Regions from separate parts of the Streptomyces sp. M2CJ-2 genome, predicted to be linked through region 4. Evidence: riboswitches for the same ligand, from Rfam matches in the RefSeq annotation. Region 4 holds a riboswitch; each other region holds the start of a gene.

Region 1 (2,194 bases), on a different contig from region 4:
GGAAGGGGTTGACGCGCGGTGAGATAAGCCACTCCCGAAGCATTGCCCCATTCCGGAACAGTCCTGTCGGCGAGAACGTTGAGGGCGAAACACGGCGAAGGCCGGACCCCGGGATCGGGGTCCGGCCTTCGCCGTGCGTCAGGCGGGTCGTCGCGGGGGTCAGGCGATGGAGATGCCCTTCGCACCGAGGTAGGCGACCGGGTCCACGTCCGAGCCGTAGTTCGGCGTGGTGCGGATCTCGAAGTGCAGGTGCGGGCCGGTCGAGTTGCCGGTGGACCCCGAGAGGCCGACCTGCTGGCCGCCGCTCACGGTCTGGCCGGCCGAGACGGACAGCGAGGACAGGTGGGCGTACTGGGCGTAGTGGCCGTCCTCGAGCTTGATGACGACCTGGTTGCCGTACGCACCGGCCCAGCCCGCGGAGACGACGGTGCCCGGGCCGACGGCCTTCAGGGAGGTACCGGTCGGAATGGCGAAGTCGACACCGGTGTGGTAGCCGCTGGACCACATGCTGCCGGCCACCTTGTAGGCGGTGCCGAGGCCGCCACCGGGCACCGGCGAGCTGTAAGCGGAGGTGTTCGCGGCCCGGTTCGCGGTCGTGGCGCCGGAGGAGGCCTTCGGCGCGGACTGCTCGGACTGCTTCGGCGCGGAGGACGGAGCGGACGAAGAGGGCAGACCCAGGGAACCGGAAGGACCGGAAGAGGCCGACTTCTTCGGCGTGCTCGTCGCGGCCTCGCCGTCGACGGAGAGCTTCAGACCGGGGTGGATGAGCGACGGGTCGTCACCCACGGCCTCCCGGTTGTCGGCGTAGAGCTGCTTCCAGCCGCCGTCTATGTTCTCGGACTCGGCGATCTTCGCCAGGTAGTCGCCGCCCTTCACGATGTACGTGCGGGCGACGCCGTCCTTGCCGCTGTCGGCCTTCTTGCCGTCGGCCTTCTTGTCGGCGACGGAGAACGACTGGACTGCCTTCTCCGGGGCCGCCTGCGCAGGGGCGGCGTTCGCTCCGGTGGCGCCGAGAAGCGGCAGGGCGAGCGCGACGCCACCGGTGCCGGCGACGGCGATGGAACGGGTGAAACGCAGAGCGCGGGGACGGCGGTGCTTACCCTTTGCGGGCATGACGAATTCCTCTCCGGCGCCTACGAGGTGAGCTGTCGGGTTCGGACTGGAGATGCCCGGCCGCGTCGAGACGCGACTTAACCCCGAGCCTGTTCCGGAGACCGGAACAGGCGGTGGTACCTGTGGGTCCCCCGCTCCTGCCGTACACGGGTCAGTGTGTGCGGGCTCCGGGCGGCGGCAGGATTAGGCGTCCGTCCGGATCGATGGCGAACGTAGGCGACCACGCCACAAAGGGACAAGCGCGATGTTCCGAGCGAAGGCCCTTTTCTGTGCCCCATTGACCTGAATTCCGTCACACAGAGTCGCCCCGGATTTCCCGCACCCCCCGAATTCCCTTGCGAAACACCGGAATTACGTGAACATGGCGACAACGCATCGTCACCGATATGACGATGCTCACCACACCCTCCCCATATCCCCTTCCATCGGGGCACGTTGTGTCGAATGGAACTAAACGGACAGAACGCCTTCAATTACCCGATCGGGGGCGCTCCGCTCCGGCCGGACGGCGGGCCCGGAACGCCCGTGCCGACCGATCCGCGGACAACTCATTGCCCCCGACAGGCATGTCGTATCGTCGAGTGACACCCGTCGGCGCCTCCCCGCCGACGGCGAGAGGGAGGGGCCCCTGTGACGCAGCACATCCCGTCGACCGAACCCGAGCTGACCGGAGTGCGGAACTTCCGAGACGTGGGCGGACTGCCGACCGTGGACGGCCGCCGGGTACGGCACGGCGTGCTGTTCCGCAGCGGTCATCTCGCCCACGCCACCGCGTCGGACGCCGACTTCCTGTCCTCCCTGGGACTGCGCACCGTCTTCGACTTCCGCAACGCGGCCGACCAGAAGCTGGACGGCCACGACATCGAACTGCCCGGCGTGCGCCATGTGAACCTGCCGCTGAGCGACCCGGCCGACGGCGCCCGGTTCTGGAGGATGGTCCGCGACGGCGACCTGGACCAGCTGCGCTCGATCCTCGCCGACGGCAAGGGGGCGGGCCGGATGATCGCCTCGTACCGCGCGATCGTCAGGGAACGCACCGCCGAGCACTCCCAGGTGCTGCGCTCGCTCACCGAGGAAGGCG
Region 2 (2,194 bases), on a different contig from region 4:
AGGCGGGCCGCCTCACCGCTCGTGAACCCCGCCGACGTGCGCAGCGAGCGCAGTTCGGCACCCAGTTTCCGGCGGCGTACCGCGGGACCGTGCTGCATCGTTCCCCCTTACTCCCCATGAGCCACCCGCATACGGTCTCTCGTCGCAGAGTTCACCGATTTGAGCGACAGATATATGCATATCTTGGCCGTATCGTCGCCCACACCCTGCGGTGATGGCAGTCTGGCGACGAAGCACCAGTGCGGGACCGTACTCGAATCAGCCGCTCCGTGCCGGACCGTGGACCCGTGGGAAAGGGACGACGTCGCCATGGCAGACCATCTGGAAGCATCCATCACTCTGCCGAGCGATCCGGCCTCGGTTTCCGCCGCGCGCGTCCATGTGATGGACACGCTGGCGGAGTGGGGCATGCCGGCGGACACGGAAGTGTCCGACACCGTGCGGCTGATCGTGTCCGAACTGGCCACCAACGCCGTGCAGCACACCCTCGGGCAGTCGCCCACGTTCACGGTGGACATCGCCCTCGACCACGACGAGCGGTTGCGCATCGGAGTCACCGACAGTCATCCGAGGTTCCCCAAGCGGCTCCCCGCCGCGGTCCAGCAGGACAACGGCCGGGGGTTGGTCATCATCCGCTGGCTGACCGCGGAGCGCGGCGGCAGGATGAGGGTCCGCCCCACCAGGGACGGCGGCAAGACCGTCTTCGTCGTGCTCCCGTGGGCCGTCCCGGCCGAGCCGGTCACGGCGGCGGGACGGCAGGAGCCGTAGGGGCCACGACGGAACGGCACGGCTCAGCCGCGTCGGTGACTCCCCGACAAAGCGGCGGAGGCGGCGACAGGGGGGTGTGCCGCCGCCCCGCGGCTCAGCCGACCCGGCCGTACCAGACGCTGCGGGTCCAGATCTTCTGCAGGCGCACCACGTCCCCGGTCTTCGGGGCGTGCCAGATCTTGTTCTGGCCCGCGTAGATGCCGACGTGGTAGATGTTCTGGCCCGAGTGGAAGAACACCAGGTCGCCCGCCTTGCGTTGGGAGGCCGAGACCTGGCGTGTCTTGTTGTACTGCTGGGCGGCGGTGCGCGGCAGTTTCTTGCCCGCCTTCTTGAAGGAGTAGAGGGTCAGGCCGGAGCAGTCGAAGCGGGACGGTCCGGTGGCGCCCCACCGGTAGGGCGAACCCTCCTTGGACGCCGCGACCTGGAGGGCCTTGGTGGCCGTACTCGCTGCCGCCGCCTCCGAGGCGGCACCGGGAACCACGAGCGAGCCGCCCACGGCGGCGAGGGTGAGAGCCGAGGCCGTGCCGGCCCGAGCCATGAGAGACGGGACACGATTGAGCGCGGACATGCGCAACCCTTCGTCAGCCGCCTGTGAAGGATGACCTGTCGGATTCGGGCTGGCGAAGTTGCCCGGCCGCACATGTGCGGCTTCACCCCAAGGGCTGCTCGGAACGAGAACCTCCGCTCCGGCGACCCGTCGTGCTCGGGTCCTCCACTCCTGCCGATCCACTCCTGTCGACCGGTCATCCGGGCGGCGGCAGGACTCGGCGTCCGCCCGGATCGCCCCGCCGCGGCGGCGGGGGCTTGTCGTCAGTGAGCGATCTTGGCAATGGTCGGCCCGAAATCCCACTGGAACCGGGGGTTTGTGTTGTTACTCACCACTCATCCGTTCGGGTGGACAGCGCTGCGTTCGGGGCACCGTCCAGGGTGCCGAGGAGCCCCGGACCAGCATCGGAGTACTTGATTCCGAAATGGGGTGCGCGTGGTGCGCAACCTCGGCGGCCCGAAAAGAAGTCGCGCATCTACGCCGCATGGGGGTACGTCTTTTGGTCCGTTTCGACTCAGGTGCGGACGTGACGCCGGCGCACGCCCCGTCCGGACCGGTAGGGGCGTCAACTGCCGGAGCCCGGAGGCAGGATGACGCGGGCCGTGCGTCGCTCGCCGTCCAGCACCCGCAACGCGCGGGCCAGGGTGGCGGTGTGCAGTTCGGTCTCGCCGCGCCGGTGCATCAGGGCCAGTGCGTCGCGCAGGGCGACGGCCTTGCCGACCAGTGCCTGCGCGGCACGCAGTCCCCGGTAGGTGTCACCGTCGCGGGCCGGGTTGATCCGGCCGAGCAGGTCGACGGCCTCGAGGTAACGGTCGATCAACTCGGCCTCGGCGCTGGTCAGCGCGGGCAGCGGCGGTAGTTCGGGTGGCAACATCGGCG
Region 3 (2,194 bases), on a different contig from region 4:
GTCCCGCACGCTCAGCCCGAATGGCCCGACGACGGTCACGAGGGGTCTCCTGTCTGCTGGTGTCCACTGGCGCTCAGACGTCCTGCACCGTTCACCGAGAGGTCGCTGGTTGTCGACAGGTCGCTGACATCACTCGAGTCAGCGTATCCGGTCATGTTTCGATCACCGCCAGCACCCACATTCCCCAAACTCACCCAAGCACGCGCGAACGGCACGTCACGACGTCCTCCGATATCGGATCACCATCAGATCGTTTCCGATCAGGTGACAAAAAGGGGCATTTGTCAACTTCTCTGACGAAACCCGCCCGCGCACCGGTACACCCCGAACCACATCTCGACACACGATCCATCCTGCCCGCCCCGGTGCCCGATTTGCCGTAATTGACAATCGAATTCCCGTTGGCGGCAAATGCGCCCGCGCGGTGCGGCCAGTGAGGTCGGTCACGCACACCCCGACACCTCCGCGACTCCCCCGTACGGGCGTTTCCCCTTCCACCGAACGCGAGTTGACCGTCGGCACCCGCAGGGGATCAAGTCCCCCAAATAGCCCAAAGCAAGATCAAATGGCGTCATACGTGACGCTCGCGCTTGTTCCCGACATGCGCTCTCGCATACGTTCCCGGCCTGTCGGGCGGACGCCGAATCCTGCCACCGCCCGCACCACCCGTCGATCAACTCACTCACGCACGGCAGGAGCGGGGGACCCAGGTAAGTCGCCGGACCGGTTCGCACCGGGACGGCTCGGGGTGAAGCCATGCCCTCAGGGGCGCGGCCGGGCACTCTCCCGCCCGAACCCGACAGCTCACCTCGCAGGCGTAGGAGAGGAACGCACACATGCCCGCCATGCCCGCATCCGGTCGGCGCCGCTTCGGCCGCACCCGCCTCGTCCGCTCCCTCGCCGTCGCCGGCGTCGCAGCGATCGCCCTTCCGGTGTTCGGCGCCACCAGCGCCGCCGCCGCTCCCGCCACCCCCGTGTCGTCCGCCCCGGCCGCCGCCGGCACCGAGACGGCGTACCCGGACAACCTCGACGGCTGGATCCGCGAGTCGCTGTCGATCATGGCGCGGCACGGCATTCCCGGCAGCTACGACTCCATCCACCGCAACATCATGCGCGAGTCCTCCGGCAACCCGCAGGCCATCAACCTGTGGGACTCCAACGCCGTCGCCGGCACCCCGTCGAAGGGCCTGCTGCAGGTCATCGACCCGACCTTCCAGGCGTACCACGTGCCCGGCACGGCCTTCGACCCGTTCGACCCGGTCGCGAACATCACGGCTGCCTGCAACTACGCGGCGGACCGCTACGGCTCGATCGACAACGTCTTCGGCGCCTACTGAGACGTCCGGGCGCACCGGGGCACGCCCGGCCCACGGGGTCACCCGTCGGCGCGGAGGCCGGGACGGCACGTGTCGGGGCGCGTGCCGCCCCGCCCCACCCCGCCCGCTGTGCCGAACAACCGCTCGAGGACGACGGCCACGCCGTCGTCCTCGTTCGTCGTGGTGATCTCGTCGGCCACCGCCTTCAGCTCGGGGTGCGCGTTGGCCATGGCGACACCGTGGGCCGCCCAGTGGAACATCGGGATGTCGTTGGGCATGTCGCCGAAGGCGACGGTCCGTTCCCGGCTCAGCCCCAGGTGCTCGGCGGCCAGCGCCAGCCCCGTCGCCTTGGTGACACCGCACGGCTGGAGTTCCACGGTGCCCGGCCCCGACATGGTGACCGTGGCCAGCGAACCGACCACCGAACGCGCCGTCGCCGCCAACTCGTCGTCACTCAGGAAGGGGTGACGCAACAGCACCTTGGTGATCGGCAGCACCCACAGATCGTCCCGTCGGCCGATCCGGACGGCGGGCAGCGTCGGGTGCGGCATCCGGTAGCCCGGCTCGATCAGGGTGAGTCCGTCGACCCCGTCCTGGTCGACCGCGGCGTACACCTCCCCCACCTCGGCCTCGATCTTGCCGAGCGCGGTCTCCGCCAGTTCCCGGTCCAGCGTGACGGAGTGGAGCAGCCGGTTCGCGCCGGCGTCGTACACCTGCGCGCCCTGTCCGCACACCGCGAGCCCCGTACTCCCCAGCTTGTCCAGGAGCGGCCGCACTCCGGGGGCCGGGCGGCCCGTCACCACGAGATGCCGGGCACCGGCCCGCGTCGCCAGCGCCAGTGCGGCGAGAGACCGGTCGGAGAGAGAGTCGTCGCCGCG
Region 4 (2,194 bases):
GCGGCGTGGGCGACGGCCAGGGAGACACCGAGGATGGCGTTGGCGCCGAGGGAGCCCTTGTTGTCGGTGGCGTCCAGGTCGAACATCGCCTGGTCGATCAGGCGCTGCTCGGTGGCGTCGTAGCCGACCAGCTCCGGGCCGATCTGCTCGATGACGGCCAGGACGGCCTTCTCCACTCCCTTGCCCTGGTAACGGTCGGGGTCGCCGTCACGGAGTTCGATGGCCTCGAAGGCACCGGTGGAGGCGCCGGACGGGACGGCGGCACGACCCGTGCTGCCGTCGTCGAGGCCGACCTCGACCTCGACGGTGGGGTTGCCTCGGGAGTCCAGGATTTCCCGGGCTACGACGACGTCGATGGACGGCACGAGCATCTCCTTCATGGATGTGACGTGGATCAGCCGGACCACGGGGGCCCTGCGGGACCGAGCCTATCCGGCTCCGGGCGATCGGCCATCCGACCGGCCGCCCCTCGGACGGAACCGAAAGTAAATTGTTTCCGAACGGAACAAAGACGGGTCCGGAAACCGGGACCACTCTCGCGCCCTCCGGTCGGCACCGACCGCCGAACACCGAAAAGATCCGCCATGTACGGAAAAGCCCCGCCCCGGTGCGTACGGGGAACACGCACCGGGGCGGGGAGGGGGAGGGGGCTCCGTGGGGACGGAGCCCTGAGCCTGCGGCCGCCGCCTTACTTCAGGTGCAGCTGCTGGCCCGGGTAGATGAGGTCGGCGTCCTCGACGATGTCGTCGTTCAGCTCGAACAGCTTGTTCCAGCCGCCCTTGACATCGTGCTCCTCGGCGATCGAGCTGAGGGTGTCGCCCTTGACGACCTTGTACTCGCCGTCGCCCTTCTCGACCTTCTCGCCGGTCGGGGTGGTGACGGTCTCCTTCTCGGCGGCCGGACGCTCGTCGGAGCGGGAGGCCTTCTGCTCGGTGGAGCGCTCGGGGACGGAGCCGGTGTTCTGCTTCTGAGTGCTCTGCTTCTGGGTGTTCTGCGAGGAACCGTTGTTCTGGTTCCCGGCGCTCTGGCCGGCGCCGCCACCGGTGTAGGCGGCGTTGGACAGGCCCTTGCCGCAGACCGGCCAGGCGCCCTTGCCCTGGCCCGCGAGGACCTTCTCGGCTATCTCGATCTGCTGGGCCTTGCTGGCCCGGTCGGCGGTGGCGGCGTACTGCGTGCCGCCGTAGCCGGCCCAGGTGGAGGCGGAGAACTGCAGACCGCCGTAGTAGCCGTTGCCGGTGTTGATGGACCAGTTGCCGCCGGACTCGCACTGGGCGACGGTGTCCCACTCGGAGGCGGTGGCTGCGGAAGCGTTGCCGGCCGCCATCAGCGGGGCGGCGACGGCGGCACCGGTGACGCCTGCGACGGCGATGACCCGGGTGGCCTTGGACGGACGACGGTGCTTGCCCTTGCCGGAAAACAGCATGGAAGGATCCCCTCACCGACGCCTACGAGGTGAGCTGTCGGGTTCGGGCCGGTTGAGTTGCCCGGCCGCGTCCCTCACGGGACACGGCTTCACCCCTAGCCGATCCGGCGTCAATCACCGGATGCGGCACCTACCTTGGTTCCCCCGCTCCTGCCTACGGCGCATGACGCGACGACTGTTCCCGTGCTGCCACTGGCAGGATTCGGCGTGGCGGCAGCCGGGGCCCGCGGTGGCGAGCGGTCCTGACGGTAGACACGCTCGCTGCGGATAATCAAAGACGATCAGGGCTTCTGAGACCTATCTCTCATCGCCTTTATAACGGACATTCAGCGCGAAATGTGACCTCAACTGCCGCCATCGACACGTCCGTTCGAACGTCAGCCTTCAGCCGATCCGAACCCGAAGGCAAGCGCCTGACCGGGAAGGATGGGACTGGAGCCCGCCGCGCCCGCACCCTCGCCACCCCCGCCGTACTGGGCGAGCCAGCCGCCGAGCGCAAGGGAGTCGGAGACGGCCGAGGAGTCACTCCCGGCACCCGCGGGCGCCCTGTCGGCCGGGGACGAGACGTCGAGGCCGCGCGAGAAGCCGAGACCGCCGCGCGAGGTGTGCCGGCCGGAGGCTCCGGCCTCGCGGTCCTCGTGCGCCTCCTCCTCGGCACTGGCGCCGCGGTGGCGGCCGGTGGGGGCCTCGCTCGCGGACGCGTCCGAAGAACCCGCCTTCTGCCCCGAATTGCCCGAATCATCCCCCTTGGCGGAGGCCGAGGCGGAGGGA

What was found. Region 4 has a riboswitch for cyclic di-AMP ahead of JL475_RS27465 (transglycosylase family protein). Riboswitches for the same ligand answer to the same signal wherever they lie in the genome.
Region 1: it holds a riboswitch for cyclic di-AMP, as region 4 does, so the genes downstream of both, JL475_RS25245 (M23 family metallopeptidase) here and JL475_RS27465 (transglycosylase family protein) in region 4, are expected to answer to the same signal.
Region 2: it holds a riboswitch for cyclic di-AMP, as region 4 does, so the genes downstream of both, JL475_RS01145 (C40 family peptidase) here and JL475_RS27465 (transglycosylase family protein) in region 4, are expected to answer to the same signal.
Region 3: it holds a riboswitch for cyclic di-AMP, as region 4 does, so the genes downstream of both, JL475_RS04595 (transglycosylase SLT domain-containing protein) here and JL475_RS27465 (transglycosylase family protein) in region 4, are expected to answer to the same signal.

Annotation. Positions count from the first base shown of each region.
Region 1 covers NZ_JAESIF010000038.1:62,340-64,533, forward strand. The annotation lists gene JL475_RS25245 (M23 family metallopeptidase) at 160-1,113, opposite strand; cyclic di-AMP (ydaO/yuaA leader) riboswitch at 1,118-1,280, opposite strand; gene JL475_RS25250 (tyrosine-protein phosphatase) at 1,744-2,194, shown strand, end outside.
Region 2 covers NZ_JAESIF010000001.1:171,595-173,788, forward strand. The annotation lists gene JL475_RS01135 (helix-turn-helix transcriptional regulator) at 1-98, opposite strand, end outside; gene JL475_RS01140 (ATP-binding protein) at 310-768, shown strand; gene JL475_RS01145 (C40 family peptidase) at 863-1,336, opposite strand; cyclic di-AMP (ydaO/yuaA leader) riboswitch at 1,340-1,548, opposite strand; gene JL475_RS01150 (hypothetical protein) at 1,881-2,189, opposite strand.
Region 3 covers NZ_JAESIF010000003.1:66,022-68,215, reverse strand. The annotation lists gene JL475_RS04600 (polyprenyl synthetase family protein) at 1-39, opposite strand, end outside; cyclic di-AMP (ydaO/yuaA leader) riboswitch at 670-833, shown strand; gene JL475_RS04595 (transglycosylase SLT domain-containing protein) at 846-1,337, shown strand; gene JL475_RS04590 (HAD family hydrolase) at 1,376-2,194, opposite strand, start outside.
Region 4 covers NZ_JAESIF010000046.1:43,269-45,462, forward strand. The annotation lists gene eno (phosphopyruvate hydratase) at 1-365, opposite strand, end outside; gene JL475_RS27465 (transglycosylase family protein) at 689-1,423, opposite strand; cyclic di-AMP (ydaO/yuaA leader) riboswitch at 1,428-1,595, opposite strand; gene JL475_RS27470 (transglycosylase family protein) at 1,801-2,194, opposite strand, start outside.